DNA from 2 places in the Streptomyces sp. NPDC001744 genome. Region 1 is predicted to be linked to the other one. Evidence: riboswitches for the same ligand, from Rfam matches in the RefSeq annotation. Region 1 holds a riboswitch; the other holds the start of a gene.
The links. Region 1 has a riboswitch for glycine ahead of gcvP (aminomethyl-transferring glycine dehydrogenase). Riboswitches for the same ligand answer to the same signal wherever they lie in the genome.
Positions count from the first base shown of each region.

Region 2: another riboswitch for glycine. It lies ahead of gcvT (glycine cleavage system aminomethyltransferase GcvT); the one in region 1 lies ahead of gcvP (aminomethyl-transferring glycine dehydrogenase).

Region 1 covers NZ_JBIAUG010000007.1:266,619-273,588, forward strand. Annotated here, with positions in the region: gene gcvP (aminomethyl-transferring glycine dehydrogenase) at 1-2,602, opposite strand, end outside; glycine riboswitch at 2,781-2,880, opposite strand; gene ACFYZY_RS11850 (PRC-barrel domain-containing protein) at 2,993-3,367, shown strand; gene ACFYZY_RS11855 (DNA polymerase IV) at 3,453-4,910, opposite strand; gene ACFYZY_RS11860 (MerR family transcriptional regulator) at 4,978-5,595, opposite strand; gene ACFYZY_RS11865 (bifunctional nuclease family protein) at 5,827-6,300, opposite strand; gene ACFYZY_RS11870 (MerR family transcriptional regulator) at 6,354-6,970, opposite strand, start outside.
Region 2 covers NZ_JBIAUG010000002.1:240,984-247,953, reverse strand. Annotated here, with positions in the region: gene ACFYZY_RS03615 (ABC transporter substrate-binding protein) at 1-498, opposite strand, end outside; gene ACFYZY_RS03610 (ABC transporter permease) at 609-1,628, opposite strand; gene ACFYZY_RS03605 (enhanced serine sensitivity protein SseB C-terminal domain-containing protein) at 1,979-2,806, opposite strand; gene ACFYZY_RS03600 (enhanced serine sensitivity protein SseB) at 2,897-3,637, opposite strand; gene ACFYZY_RS03595 (AAA family ATPase) at 3,878-4,540, opposite strand; glycine riboswitch at 4,708-4,807, shown strand; gene gcvT (glycine cleavage system aminomethyltransferase GcvT) at 4,963-6,087, shown strand; gene gcvH (glycine cleavage system protein GcvH) at 6,165-6,545, shown strand; gene glyA (serine hydroxymethyltransferase) at 6,578-6,970, shown strand, end outside.

The DNA.
Region 1 (6,970 bases):
CGGTCAGGTCCTCGGACTCGGTCGGCTCGATCATCAGCGTGCCGGCCACCGGGAAGGACATCGTCGGCGCGTGGAAGCCGTAGTCGATGAGGCGCTTGGCGATGTCGTCGACGGTGACGCCGGTCTCCTTGGAGAGCGGGCGCAGGTCCACGATGCACTCGTGGGCGACCAGGCCGGCCGGACCGGTGTAGAGCACCGGGAAGTGCGGCTCCAGGCGCTTGGCGATGTAGTTCGCCGCGAGCACCGCGACCTGGGTGGCCCGCTTGAGGCCCTCGCCGCCCATCAGGCGCACGTACGACCACGAGATCGGCAGGATGCCGGCGGAGCCCCACGGGGCGGCCGAGATCGGGCCGACGCCGGTCTCCGGGCCCGCGGTGGGCTGGAGCGGGTGGTTCGGCAGGTACGGGGCGAGGTGGGCGCGCACGCCGACCGGGCCGACGCCGGGGCCGCCGCCGCCGTGCGGGATGCAGAAGGTCTTGTGCAGGTTCAGGTGCGAGACGTCGCCGCCGAAGTGCCCCGGCTTGGCCAGGCCGACCAGGGCGTTGAGGTTGGCGCCGTCGACGTACACCTGGCCGCCGGCCTCGTGGACCTCGGCGCAGATGTCGGCGACGTGCTCCTCGAAGACGCCGTGCGTCGACGGGTAGGTGATCATCAGCACGGACAGCTCGTCACGGTACTGGGCGATCTTGGCCCGCAGGTCCTCGACGTCGATCTCGCCGTCGTCGGCGGTCCTCACCACGACGACCTTCATCCCGGCCATCACCGCGGAAGCGGCGTTGGTGCCGTGCGCGGAGGACGGGATGAGGCAGACGGTGCGCTGCTCGTCGCCGTTGGCCCGGTGGTACGCGCGGACGGCGAGCAGACCGGCCAGCTCGCCCTGCGAACCGGCGTTGGGCTGGATCGACACCTTGTCGTAGCCGGTGACCTCGGCGAGGCGCTCCTCCAGCTCGGTGATGAGCGTGAGGTAGCCCTGCGCCTGCTCGACCGGGGCGAAGGGGTGGATCTGGCCGAACTCGGGCCAGGTCACCGGCTCCATCTCGGTGGTCGCGTTCAGCTTCATCGTGCAGGAGCCGAGCGGGATCATGCCGCGGTCGAGCGCGTAGTCGCGGTCGGCGAGCCGGCGCAGGTAGCGCAGCATGGAGGTCTCGGAACGGTGCGCGTGGAAGACCGGGTGCGTCAGGTACGCGTCGGAGCGCAGCAGACCGGCGGGCAGCGCGTCCTCGGTGACGGCGTCCAGGGACTCGACGTCGGCGGTGACGCCGAAGGCGGCCCAGACGGCGGCGAGCTGGTCGCGGCCGGTGGTCTCGTCGCAGGAGACGGAGACGTGGTCGGCGTCGGCGCGGTAGAGGTTGACACCGGCCTCGCGGGCGGCGGCGACGACCTCGTCGGCCCTGCCGGGGACGCGGGCGGTGAGGGTGTCGAAGAAGGCGTCCCCGGTGAGCTCGACGCCCCCGGCGCGCAGGCCGGCGGCGAGGATCGCGGCGTACCGGTGGGTGCGGAGCGCGATGCCCTTGAGGCCCTCGGGGCCGTGGTAGACGGCGTACATGCCGGCCATGACGGCGAGCAGCACCTGCGCGGTGCAGATGTTGCTGGTGGCCTTCTCGCGGCGGATGTGCTGCTCGCGGGTCTGGAGCGCCAGGCGGTACGCGCGGTTGCCGTCGGCGTCGACGGACACGCCCACGAGGCGGCCGGGCAGGGAGCGGGCGTGCTTGTCCTGGACGGCCATGTAGCCGGCGTGCGGCCCGCCGAAGCCCATGGGGACGCCGAACCGCTGCGTGGTGCCGACGGCGATGTCGGCCCCCAGCTCGCCGGGCGAGGTGAGCAGGGTGAGCGCGAGGAGGTCGGCGGCGACGGTGACGATCGCGCCGAGTTCGTGGGCCGCGTCGATCAGCGGCTTGATGTCGCGGACGGCGCCGGAGGCACCGGGGTACTGGACGAGCACGCCGAAGACGCCGCGCTCGGCGGCCTCGGCGGGGATGCCCTCGCTCAGGTCGGCGACGACGACCTCGACGCCGGTCGGCTCGGCGCGGGTCTCGATGACGGCGATCGTCTGCGGCAGGGCGTCGGCGTCGACCAGGAAGACGCCGTTCTTGACCTTGCCGACGCGGCGGGACAGGGCCATGGCCTCGGCGGCGGCGGTGCCCTCGTCCAGGAGGGAGGCGCCGGAGGTGGGCAGACCGGTCAGGTCGGCGACCATCGTCTGGAAGTTCAGCAGGGCCTCCAGGCGGCCCTGGGAGATCTCCGGCTGGTACGGCGTGTAGGCCGTGTACCAGGCGGGGTTCTCCATCACGTTCCGCAGGATCACCGGCGGGGTGAAGGTGCCGTAGTAGCCGAGGCCGATCATCGGGGCGAGGACCTGGTTGCGGTCGGCGAGCGTCCGCAGCTCGGCGAGGACCTCGGCCTCGGTGCGCGCGGCCGGCAGGCCCAGCGCCTCGGCGTTCTTGATCACGTCCGGCACCGCGGCGGCCGTGAGCTCGTCGAGCGAGCCGTAACCGACCTGGGCGAGCATCTTGGCCCGGGCCTCGGCATCGGGCCCGATGTGCCGCTGCTCGAACGGGATGCCCTGTTCGAGTTCGGAGAGCGGAATGCGGTTGGCGGTCATGTACGGAGGCCTCCTGGTCGTCACGACCTGCGAGGGGCACCACGGCGCGGGTGCCCGGACGGCCTCCCCCTCTGTCATCTCAACCTGAGAGTTTCACCGGCACGCCTCGCGGCACGCCGGCTTTCACCGTCGGTGAGAGCGCATGCCGTCGGACATCCGCTCTGCTTTCCAGAGTGACCTCGTCCGCGCGGTACAGGGGCCTGAGAGATTCCGGGGAGGATTTGCTCCTTCGGCGTCCACCGGAAGGTTTCTCCGGGGGACTCTCCCGCACGGGGTCGACAGCCACGCCCAGCCTACCAGCGCGATGGTGACCCCCTTCGCTCAAGTGGCCGACATCCCGGATGTGCCCTTTGGTAGGGGGTAGAGGAGCCGCGACCCTTTGGAGGGACCGTGCAGACCGACATCGATCCGCGCAGCCTGATCGGCCGCAAGGCGTTCGACCGCGACGGGAACAAGATCGGGACCGTCGACGAGGTGTACCTGGACGACGCGACCGGCGTACCGGAGTGGGCCGCCGTCCGCACCGGTCTGTTCAGCCGGGACGCCTTCGTCCCCCTGGAGCCGAGCGACCTGCTCGACGACGGCCTCCACGTCCCGTTCGCACGCGCCCTCATCAAGGACGCCCCGGACTTCGGCGTGGGCCGCCACCTCTCGCCGGAACAGGAACTCCAGCTCTACCGCCACTACGGCCTCGCCCTCCCCTCCTCCCCCGCGGACCACCCGGACAAGGACTTCGGACACCTGGCGGGCCAGGAAGGCGCCTGACCCGGTCCGGCCGCCCCGCGGGACGGTCCGGGACCCGCCGGGGACGCGGGCGTCCGGGAAACGTCCCTCCCTTCCCGTCCCGCCGTCACGGGCGGGACGGGAAGGGGTCCGGACCGGACCCGTCCCCGTGTCCCGCGGCCGCCGGCGGCACGGCACCGCCCACCGGCGTCCCCCGCCTCACCAGCGGCAGCGCCTCCCCCGCCGTCAGCTCCGGATCGTCCACGGCGAACGTCCGCACCCGCCCCGGCGCCGACCACGGCTCCTCGAACCGCACCGTGACCCGCCCGACCCCGCTCCCCTGCACCCAGCCGGCCCCGTACACGGCGTGCCGCACGTCGTGCCCGGGTGTCCAGTGGCGTTCCACCGGTCCGGCGGCCCCGGCCCCGGCGGTCTCCGCCCCCGCCACGCCGTCCGTCCGCGCCGCGCCGTCCGCCTCCCCGGCGGCCCGCTCCCCCGCCGCTTCCGCCGCCGCCTCCGCCTGGGCGAACAGGTCCTCCTGCGTGTAGTCCGCGAGCCCGCTCACCCCCACCCCCAGCAGCCGCACGCCCCCCGTGGTGTCCACCGCGTCGAGCAGCCGCCCGGCGGCCTCCCGCACGACCCCGAGGGCGTCCGTCGGCCCCCGCAGCGTCTCGGACCGGGTCAGCGTCGAGAAGTCGAACCTCCGGACCTTCAGGACGATCGTGCGCCCCGAGTGGCCCGACGCCCGCAGCCGCCCCACGCACCGCTCGGCGAGGCGCTCGACCTCGGCCCGGATCCGTGTCCGGTCGTGCAGGTCCACGTCGAAGGTGTCCTCGACCGAGACGGACTTGGCGTCCCGCTCGGCCACCACGGCCCGGTCGTCGTACCCCTGCGCCATCCGGTACAGCGAGGCCCCGTGCGCCCGGCCGAGGAGCCGTACGAGTTCGTCCTCGCCCGCCTCCGCGAGGTCGGAGACCGTGGTCATCCCGGCCCTGCGCAGGTGCTCCCCGGTCGCCGGCCCGACGCCGGGGAGGATGCGTACGGAACGCGGCCCCAGAAGCTCCCGCTCGGTCCCTGGCTCGATGAGGACGAGCCCGTTCGGCTTCGCCTCCTCGGAGGCGATCTTCGCGATCATCTTGGACGCGGCGAGCCCCACCGAACCCGTCAGACCCGTCGTCGCCAGGATGTCGGCCCGCAGCCGCTCCCCCGCGGCCCGCGCGCTCGCGGGGTCGTCGGCGACGCCTCCCGCCTCCAGGTCCACGAACGCCTCGTCGAGGCTGAGGGGCTCCACGAGCGGGGAGAGGAGCCCGAGCAGCTCCATGACCTGCTCGCTGATCGACCGGTAGAAGGAGAAGCGCGGTACGAGGTAGGCCGCGTTCGGCGCGAGCCGTCGCGCCTGCCCCATCGGCATCGCGGAGTGGACCCCGAAGCGGCGTGCCTCGTACGACGCGGTGGCCACCACTCCCCGGGGTCCGAGACCGCCGACGACCACGGGCTTCCCGCGCAGGCTGGGCTTCGCCGCCTGCTCGGCGGCGGCGAAGAACGCGTCCATGTCGAGGTGCAGGATCGTCGGCGCGGCTCTCACGGGTCCGATGCTGCCCTACGCCACTGACAACGCCCCACCGGCCCCGGGAGCGGGGCGGGCCGCGGTCTCAGACCGCCCTGTCCCTGCGCCGCCTGGCCAGCTCGTCCCCCGGGTTGTGTCCCACGAGGGTCTCGCCGGTGTCCACCCGCTCCCCGTGCAGCTGCGACAGCGCCGTCTCCACGTCCCGCCAGACCACCCCGACGGCGATGCCGAAGACGCCCTGTCCGCCCTGGAGCAGGTCCACGACCTCGTCGGGCGAGGAGCACTCGTAGACGGTGGCCCCGTCGCTCATGAGCGTCATCCGCTCCAGGTCGCGGAAGCCCCGGGCCCGCAGGTGCTGCACGGCGGCCCGGATGTTCTGCAGGGCCACCCCGGTGTCGAGGAAACGCTTGACGATCTTCAGGACGACGACGTCGCGGAAGCTGTAGAGCCGCTGCGTGCCCGACCCGTACGCGGGCCGCACACTCGGCTCCACGAGCCCGGTGCGTGCCCAGTAGTCCAGTTGGCGGTAGGTGATCCCGGCGGCCGCACAGGCCGTGGGACCGCGGTAGCCCACCCCTTCATCCGGCACGCCCGCACCGGCGTCCGTACCGAAGTCGCCCACACTGCCGTGAAGCGGATACGGAGCGCTCTCCCCGGACACCCGTCCGAGGGAGCTGCCTGCCGTACCGTCCGCGCTGCTCATCACGCCGACCCTCCGTCCTTGACCTGCCCACACGAAGGTAGGCAGTCACTCGGGGTGCGTCAACGATCGCCACACTCGGCACGCCGAGTGATAATCACCCTGAGAGTGGTTTCCCGTATCTCTCTTCGGGGAAAGGCTACTCGAATGCTCTGACAGCGCCCCGCGAACGGCCTCCGGCCGTACCGCCCGGTCCGGCCGGTCACCGGCCCCACCGGTGACCGGCGGCCGGTCTCACTGACTGTTGGTCCCGAAGTCCTCCGGCGAGATCTGATCGAGGAATTCGCGGAACTTCTCCACCTCGTCCTCCTGCTCGTCCGGGATCGCGATGCCGGCGTCGTCCAGGACGCCGTCGCTGCCGAAGATAGGCGTACCGGTCCGGAGGGCCAGCGCTATCGCGTCGGACGGCCGCGCACTCACCTCGACGCCGCTGGCGAAGACCAGTTCGGCGTAGAAGACCCCGTCACGCAGATCCGTGATGCGGACTTCGGTGAGTTCCTGCCCCACGGCCTCCAGCACGTCCTTGAAGAGGTCGTGCGTCAGCGGTCGCGGAGGCGTCATCCCTTGCTGGGCGAAGGCGATCGCCGTCGCCTCACCCGGTCCGATCCAGATGGGGAGGAACCGATCGCCTCCCACTTCACGCAGGAGCACGATCGGCTGGTTGGAGGGCATTTCCACGCGGACACCCACAACGTCGAGCTCGTTCACACAGCAACCCTAGGACGTGCCCGCCCGGTTTGGATAGTCGGGCCCCTCCCGGGTCACTGCGAGCGGATGCCCAGAGCGATCTGCACCAGGGCCGCGTGCAGCCGCACCGACTGCGCGGCCAGCTCCTTGGCGGTGGCCTCCGCATGGGCCCTGGTCTGCGGGTTCCGGTGCCGGCGCAGCGGCGCGACCACCTGTTCGATCAACCCGGCCTCCCGGTCGGCGCCCGCCTTGACGGCCCGCAGGTGCCGGGGTTCCAGACCGAACCTCCCCAGATCCGCGACGAGCCGCGCGACGGTGACGGTCTCGGCGTCGTAGCCCCCGCCCGGCGCCTCGGCGATCAGGCCGTACGACTCCCACTCGGCGAGTTCGGCCTCGGTCACCTCGGCGGCGGCGAGCAGTTCGGCCCGGTCGAGCCGCGCGGCGGCCGGCGGCTCCACCTCCTGCTCCCAGGGCCCCTCCAGGAGGTCCCGTCGGCGCCCGGGTGCCGGAAGCCGGACCTGCTCCCCCCGGGCGAGGGCGTCGAGGTGCTCGCGGATGACCTTCAGCGGAAGATAGTGGTCCCGCTGCATCCGCAGGATCTGGGCGAGTCGCTCCACGTCCTGCGGGCTGAACTTCCGGTATCCGGAGGCCGTCCGCCGGGGCTCGACGAGCCCCTCGGCCTCCAGGAACC
Region 2 (6,970 bases), on a different contig from region 1:
GATCGGGCCGCCGGAGATGACGTCCTGCGCCCAGATGCGCTCGATGCCGTACTTGATGTCCTTGGAGGTGATCGGCTTGCCGTCCTCCCAGGTGACCCCGTCCTTCAGGGTGAAGGTGTAGGTGAGGCCGTCGGTCGAGACCTTGCCGGTGTCGGTGGCGAGGTCGGAGACCAGCTCGGTGGAGGCCGCGCCGGGCTCCGCCTTGAAGGTGACCAGCTGGCGCGTGTAGTAGCGGGCGAAGTCCCACACGAAGCCGTAGTAGCCGCGCTGCGGGTCCCAGCTGTCGGCCTCCTGCGAGCCGATGAACTTCAGCTCGCCGCCCTTCTTGTCGGAGGCGTTGAGGACCTTGTTGACACCACCGTTGAAGGCGAGGCCGCCCTTGCCCTTGTCGCCGCCGTCGCCGTTGCCGCCGCCGCAGGCCGTGGTGACGACCATCGTGGCCGCCGCGAGCAGCGCGCCCGCGGCGATCCTGCGCCTCTGAGTGCTCATCAGGGTCATGGGTCTCGCAACCTCCGGGATAGTGGCGGCCGTTGCGGCGGTCCGCCGTTGGGGGTGGGGCCTCCTGTCGCCAGCGGCAGGGGCGGTTCGTGCGGGTCGTCGGCGAACGGTCAGCGGGAGCCCTTCGGGTCGAGCGCGTCGCGCACGCCGTCGCCGAAGAGGTTGAACGCCAGGACGGTGATGAAGATCGCGAGGCCGGGGATCACCATGAACAGCGGGTCCGACTCGTAGGTGTTGATGGCCTTGGACAGCATCTGGCCCCAGGAGGCGGTGGGGGGCTTCACACCGGCCCCGAGGAAGCTGAGGGCCGCCTCGGTGAGGATGTTGGTGGGGATCATGAGGGTCGCGTAGACCGTGATCGGCGCCACCAGGTTGGGCAGCAGCTCCTTGCGCAGGATGTAGAGGCGGCCCGCGCCCAGGCTCTGGGCGGCCTCCACGTACTCCCGGTTGCGCAGCGAGAGGGTCTGGCCCCGGACGATGCGGCCGACGTACGGCCAGCCGAAGAAGCCGATCACGACGACGAGGGCGCCGATGCGCACGCCCGAGCCCTCGATCCCGAGGAGCTCGTTGGGCAGCACCGAGACCAGCGCGATCGTGAAGAGCAGCTGCGGGAAGGCGAGCATGACGTCCATGACCCGGCTGAGGGCCGCGTCGATCCAGCCGCCGAAGTAGCCCGCGACGATGCCGAGGACGGTGCCGAGGGCGACCGCGAAGACCGCCGCGAGGAAGGCGACGAGCAGCGAGATCCGGGCGCCGTAGACGATGCGGCTGAAGACGTCGCGGCCGTTGACCGGCTCCACCCCGAGGAGGAAGTCGGAGCTGATGCCGCCCCAGGAGCCGATCGGGGTGCCGAACAGCGGGTCGATCTGGTCCTCGTGGAACTCGTCCGGCGGATGGCCGAGGAGACCGACGATGAGCGGCGCGAAGACCGCGACCACGACGAGGAAGAGGACGACGAAGGCGCCGGCGAGGGCGAGCTTGTCGCGCTTGAGGCGGGTCCAGGCGATCTTCCAGGGCGAACGGCCCTGGATCTCCTTGTCGGGGAGGCCGGGGACGCCGGGGGCGGCGGGCGCGCCGTCGACGGTGGCGGTCGACGCACCCGCACTCGTCTCGTGCAGTGGTGCCGTCATCGTGGTGAGGACCCCTCTCGGCCGCCGGTAGCCGGCCCTTGCCCGCCGCGGGTGGCGGCTCGGTGGAACAACCTGCGGGGCACCTGCTCGAAAGGAGCCGGGTACCCGGTGTTCCGGGAGTCTTCAACGCGTTTGTGATCACCCGCCAGACCTGGCGGGGAATGGTTGCCCAAACGTGATGCGGTGCTGTGAATTCCGTTATGCGGACGGCACGCGGACGTGAGCGGACCAACTCGGGTCCTCTTCCCCGCAACCGGACATGTCGCCCAACGCGGCCTTCGGCCTCTTGAATTGGGGCGAACGAAGAGCCGGGGCGGTTCCGCCGGGCCGTACGGGGCGGGAGGGGCGTCTCAGTATCCGGACGGAGCCGCCGGCGGGTATCCGTACCCCGGGGCGGCGGAGCCGCGGCCGGCGTGCGCCTCCCGGTCGTAGAAGGGGCGCGCGTTCGCCCGCAGCCAGAGTGCCACCGGGTCGTAGGCGTCGGAGAGGGCGACCGTCGAGACGGGCAGGCCGTCGGGGACGCCGCCGATGGACTGGCGCATCATCGTCCGGACCGTGTCGACGGCCGCCGGGGAGGTGTCGTACAGGTCGAGCCCGATGACGAGGTACGGGGAGCCGAGCGCGGGCTGCACCCAGCCGCGGCGCAGCGCCCGGACGGCCGGGGTGCGGTGCGCGTTCTGGGTCAGCAGGGCGTAGAACTGGGGGATCTCCAGGGCGGGCTCGGTGACGCGCAGCGGCCCGGCGGGCATCCGGTCGAGGCCGGTGGCGATCCGGCGCAGGTCGGCCCAGGGGATGCCGACCCCGCCACCGGGGGCGTGCGGGTTGAGCCAGACGCCCCAGCGGTCGGGGTAGAGGGCGCGGGCGATCTCCCGGCCGGTGACGAGTTCGTGGGCGCGGTTCCAGCCGGAGGCGGCGAGCTCCCGGGACGAGGTGACGCACGGCGCGTAGCCGAAGCCGTCGACCTCCATGTTCCCGTACTGGGCGTCGGGCGAGCCGGGCGAGCCCTGCCAGAGCAGCATCGTGAGCTCGCCGTCGGCGAGGGCGTGCAGCAGCCCCTCGTACGCGTCGTAGCGTCCGGGTGCCACCTGGCTCAGCGCGTGCTCGACCTTCCCCCGGGCTCCCGGCTCCGCTCGGGCGGAGGAGGCCCCGTTGTCCTCGGCCGTGCCTGACGCGCTCACCCTGGTTCCGCCCCTCTTCCGTCCACCACGTGTGCGCGGCCGCGAGGTCCGCGCGGCCGCCGAGTCAGTTCAGCTTAAACAGGGGGCCGCTCACACGGCGGCGCGCTGGTAGAAGGGCCGCACCCGCTCCACCATCCAGTCCGCGACCGGGTCCTGCGCCAGGTCGAGCAGGATGAGGTTGACCGGCCAGGCCACCTCGACCCGGCCGAGGGCGCGGCCGAGGGCGTCCAGGGGCTCGGTGCGGTCGGTGCCCTCCCAGCGGGAGAGCTGGACGCCGACGAAGAGGGCCGGTTCGGCGCCCTCGACGCTGGCGAGGGCGCGGCGGGCGGTGGTGACGATGCCGATGGCCTCGAACTCGGCGGAGGCCGCGGCGAGGAAGTCGACCGGGTCGTCCTGCCAGTCGGGCTCGAAGAGCCGGACTCGGCCGCCGGAGGCGGGCCCGTCGAGCGGGGTCCGGCCGGCGCGGCAGAGTTCGGCCACGGCGGGCGGGAGCAGCGGGACGCCGACGACGCCGCCGGGGTTCACGGCGATGCCGAGCTGCGGGGGCAGGCCGCGGGCGAAGTCGCGGGCGGGGGCGACGGCGAAGGACATGTGGTCGCCGACGCAGGCGCGGAACTGCTGCTCGGAGCTGAAGACGGGGGTGTAGGCCGCGCCGTCGAGCTCCAGGGTGGCGAGGTCCGGGCCGGTGCCGTCGGGGGCGCGGCCGTTGGGCAGGGGCACCCAGACCGGGCTGCGGCCGAGCACCTCGATCAGGCGGCCGCCCGCTCCGGGGTCGCCGAGCGAGGCGGCCAGCACCTCTTCCAGTTCGTTGCCCGGCCACGTCACGTCCACGGTCCCGTTCCCCTCCTCGCGCCGGCCTGCCGCTCCGGCCGCCCGGCAGCACCCTAACGCCGCCCCGGCACCGCCGTGGCCGGAAGGGAGGGGTACGGGCGTCCGGGACCGCCCCCTTCCGGCGGGCGGGCGGTCCGGACGGGCGGCCGGTCCGGGCGGACGGCCCCGACGGCCGGTCCGGGCGGACGGCCCCGGCGGCCGGTCCGGGCGGACGGCCCCGACGGCCGGCGGGCGCCCCCGTCAGGCGGCCTCCCGGAAGGTGATCGTCCGCAGGGTGTCGGCGGCGTCCCGGTCGAGGAGGGTCGCCGAGGCGCAGCCGTGCGGCAGCCGTCCCGACTCGACGGCCCTCAGCAGCCGGCCGACCGCGCGGCGGTGGCGGGCGAAGGCGTACCCGGAGACGCCCCGGCCCCGGGCGTCCTGGCCCGCCCTCGCGGTGCCCGGGGTGACGTCCAGGAGGAGCAGGTGCAGGGCCCGGCCCCGGCGGCGGGCCTCGCGGGCGAGCCAGCCGCGCACCCAGGACTGGGTGCCGCAGTCGTGCACGATCACGCTCGCGCCGGAGCGCAGGGCGCGGCGCAGCCCGGCGTAGTGCGCGAGCCGGACCAGGGGGCGGTAGACGGCGTACGGCAGGAGCCGGGGCATCCGGGCCTCCCACCGCTCGCGGGCGTCCTGGGAGTCGATGCCGCGTCCTTCGGCGGCCCGCCGCATGAGGGTGGACTTGCCGCTGCCGGGGAGCCCGGAGACGACCACGAGGTCGCCCGGGGCGAAGGCGAGGGTGCGGGGGCCCCGGCCGCCGCGCTCGCGCAGGTCCCGCAGGATCCGGCCCCGCCCCCGGGTCCGGGCACGGGCTCGCCGGGACGGTATGCCGGTACCCGCCGCGCAGGCGCCGGTGTGCTGGATCGTCATCGCGTCTCCCCCTGCCGGGCCTCGGGAGGCCCTTCCCAAGAAGTGTAAAGAAACGGTAATGGGACACAAGCGATTTGCCGCGCCGACACCGCGTGCAATGATGTGCCCGCCAGGACCGGACAGGCCCTGCACGGGCACGATCGCCCTACAACCGCATACCGGCCGCTCGAATCCGCGCGGGAGAGTTCCGGGGCACAGTCTGCGCCCGGACGCCGAAGGAGCAAGACCCTCCCTTGAATCTCTCAGGCCCCGTACCGCGCGGATGAGGCAGATCTGAAAAGCGGGACGCCGTCGCGTCCCCACCCAAGGTGCAAGCCGGGGATGCCCCCGGTGAACCTCTCAGGTTCCATGACAGATGGGGAGGACGTCCTCGCCCGTCATGTCTTCGTCACCGAACGCCCTTGGGACCCGGGAGCCACCCCATGACCTCTGCCCCCCGCCTGACCGCCCTCGATGCGCTGCATCGTTCGCTGGGTGCGACCATGACCGACTTCGCGGGCTGGGACATGCCCCTGCGGTACGGCAGCGAGCGCGACGAGCACCACGCCGTGCGCACCCGGGCCGGCCTCTTCGACCTCTCCCACATGGGCGAGATCACCGTCACCGGGCCGCAGGCCGTCGAACTGCTCGACTTCGCCCTGGTCGGCAACATCTCCACGGTGGGCGCCGGCCGCGCCCGGTACACGATGATCTGCCGCGAGGACGGCGGCATCCTGGACGACCTGATCGTCTACCGCCTCGGCGAGACCGAGGCCCCCGAGTACATGGTGGTGGCCAACGCCTCCAACGCCCAGACCGTCCTGGACGCCCTCACCGAGCGCGCGGCCGGCTTCGACGCCGAGGTCCGCGACGACCGCGACGCGTACGCCCTGATCGCGATCCAGGGCCCGGAGTCCGCCGGCATCCTGAAGTCGGTGACCGACGCCGACCTGGACGGCCTGAAGTACTACGCCGGCCTGCCGGGCACGGTCGCGGGCGTGCCCGCGCTGATCGCCCGCACCGGCTACACCGGCGAGGACGGCTTCGAGCTCTTCCTGAAGCCCGAGCACGCCGAGGGCGTCTGGAAGGCCCTGACCGTGGCGGGCGAGGGCGCCGGCCTGATCCCCTGCGGCCTGTCCTGCCGCGACACGCTCCGCCTGGAGGCGGGCATGCCGCTCTACGGCCACGAGCTGACCACCGGTCTCACCCCCTTCGACGCGGGCCTCGGCCGGGTCGTGAAGTTCGAGAAGCCGGGCGACTTCGTGGGCCGCAAGGCGCTGGAGGCCGCCGCCGAGCGCGCCGAGACCGCCCCGCCGCGCAGGCTGGTCGGCCTGGTCGCCGAGGGCCGCCGGGTCCCCCGCGCCGGCTTCTCCGTCGTCAAGGACGGCGAGGTCGTCGGCGAGGTCACCTCCGGCGCCCCGTCCCCGACCCTCGGGAAGCCGATCGCGATGGCGTACGTGGACGCGGCGCACGCGGAGCCCGGCACGCCGGGCGTGGGCGTGGACATCCGGGGCACCCACGAGCCGTACGAGGTCGTGGCGCTGCCCTTCTACAAGCGCCGGAAGTGACGCGTCCGTCCCACCCGGCGTCTCACCCCGCAAGACCGACGTTCCTCAGCACTCCCCCGATCCAGGAGAATCAGGTCATGAGCAACCCCCAGCAGCTGCGCTACACCAAGGAGCACGAGTGGCTCTCGGACGCCGAGGACGGCGTCGCGACGGTCGGCATCACGGAGTTCGCGGCCAACGCGCTCGGTGATGTCGTCTACGCCCAGCTCCCCGAGGTCGGCTCCACCGTCACCGCGGGCGAGACCTGCGGCGAGCTGGAGTCGACGAAGTCCGTGAGCGACCTGTACTCCCCCGTCTCGGGTGAGGTCGTCGCCGCCAACCAGGACGTGGTGGACGACCCGTCCCTGGTGAACACGGCTCCGTTCGAGGGTGGCTGGCTGTTCAAGGTGCGCGTCGCGGGTGAGCCGGACGACCTGCTCACCGCCGACGAGTACGCCGCGTTCTCCGCCGGGAACTGAGACCGGGCCCGAGACCCCCTAGGGATCGATTCATGTCGCTTCTGAACACCCCCCTCCACGAGCTGGACCCCGACGTCGCCGCCGCCGTCGACGCCGAGCTCCGCCGTCAGCAGTCCACCCTCGAGATGATCGCCTCGGAGAACTTCGCTCCGGTCGCGGTCATGGAGGCGCAGGGCTCCGTCCTCACCAACAAGTACGCCGAGGGCTACCCGGGCCGCCGTTACTACGGCGGCTGCGAGCACGTCGACGTGGCCGAGCAGATCGCGATCGACCGGATCAAGGACCTGTTCGGCGCCGAGTACGCCAACGTCCAGCCGCACTCCGGCGCCTCCGCGAACCAGGCCGCCCTCTTCGCGCTCGCCCAGCCGGGCGACACGATCCTGGGTCTGGACCTGGCGCACGGCGGCCACCTCACCCACGGCATG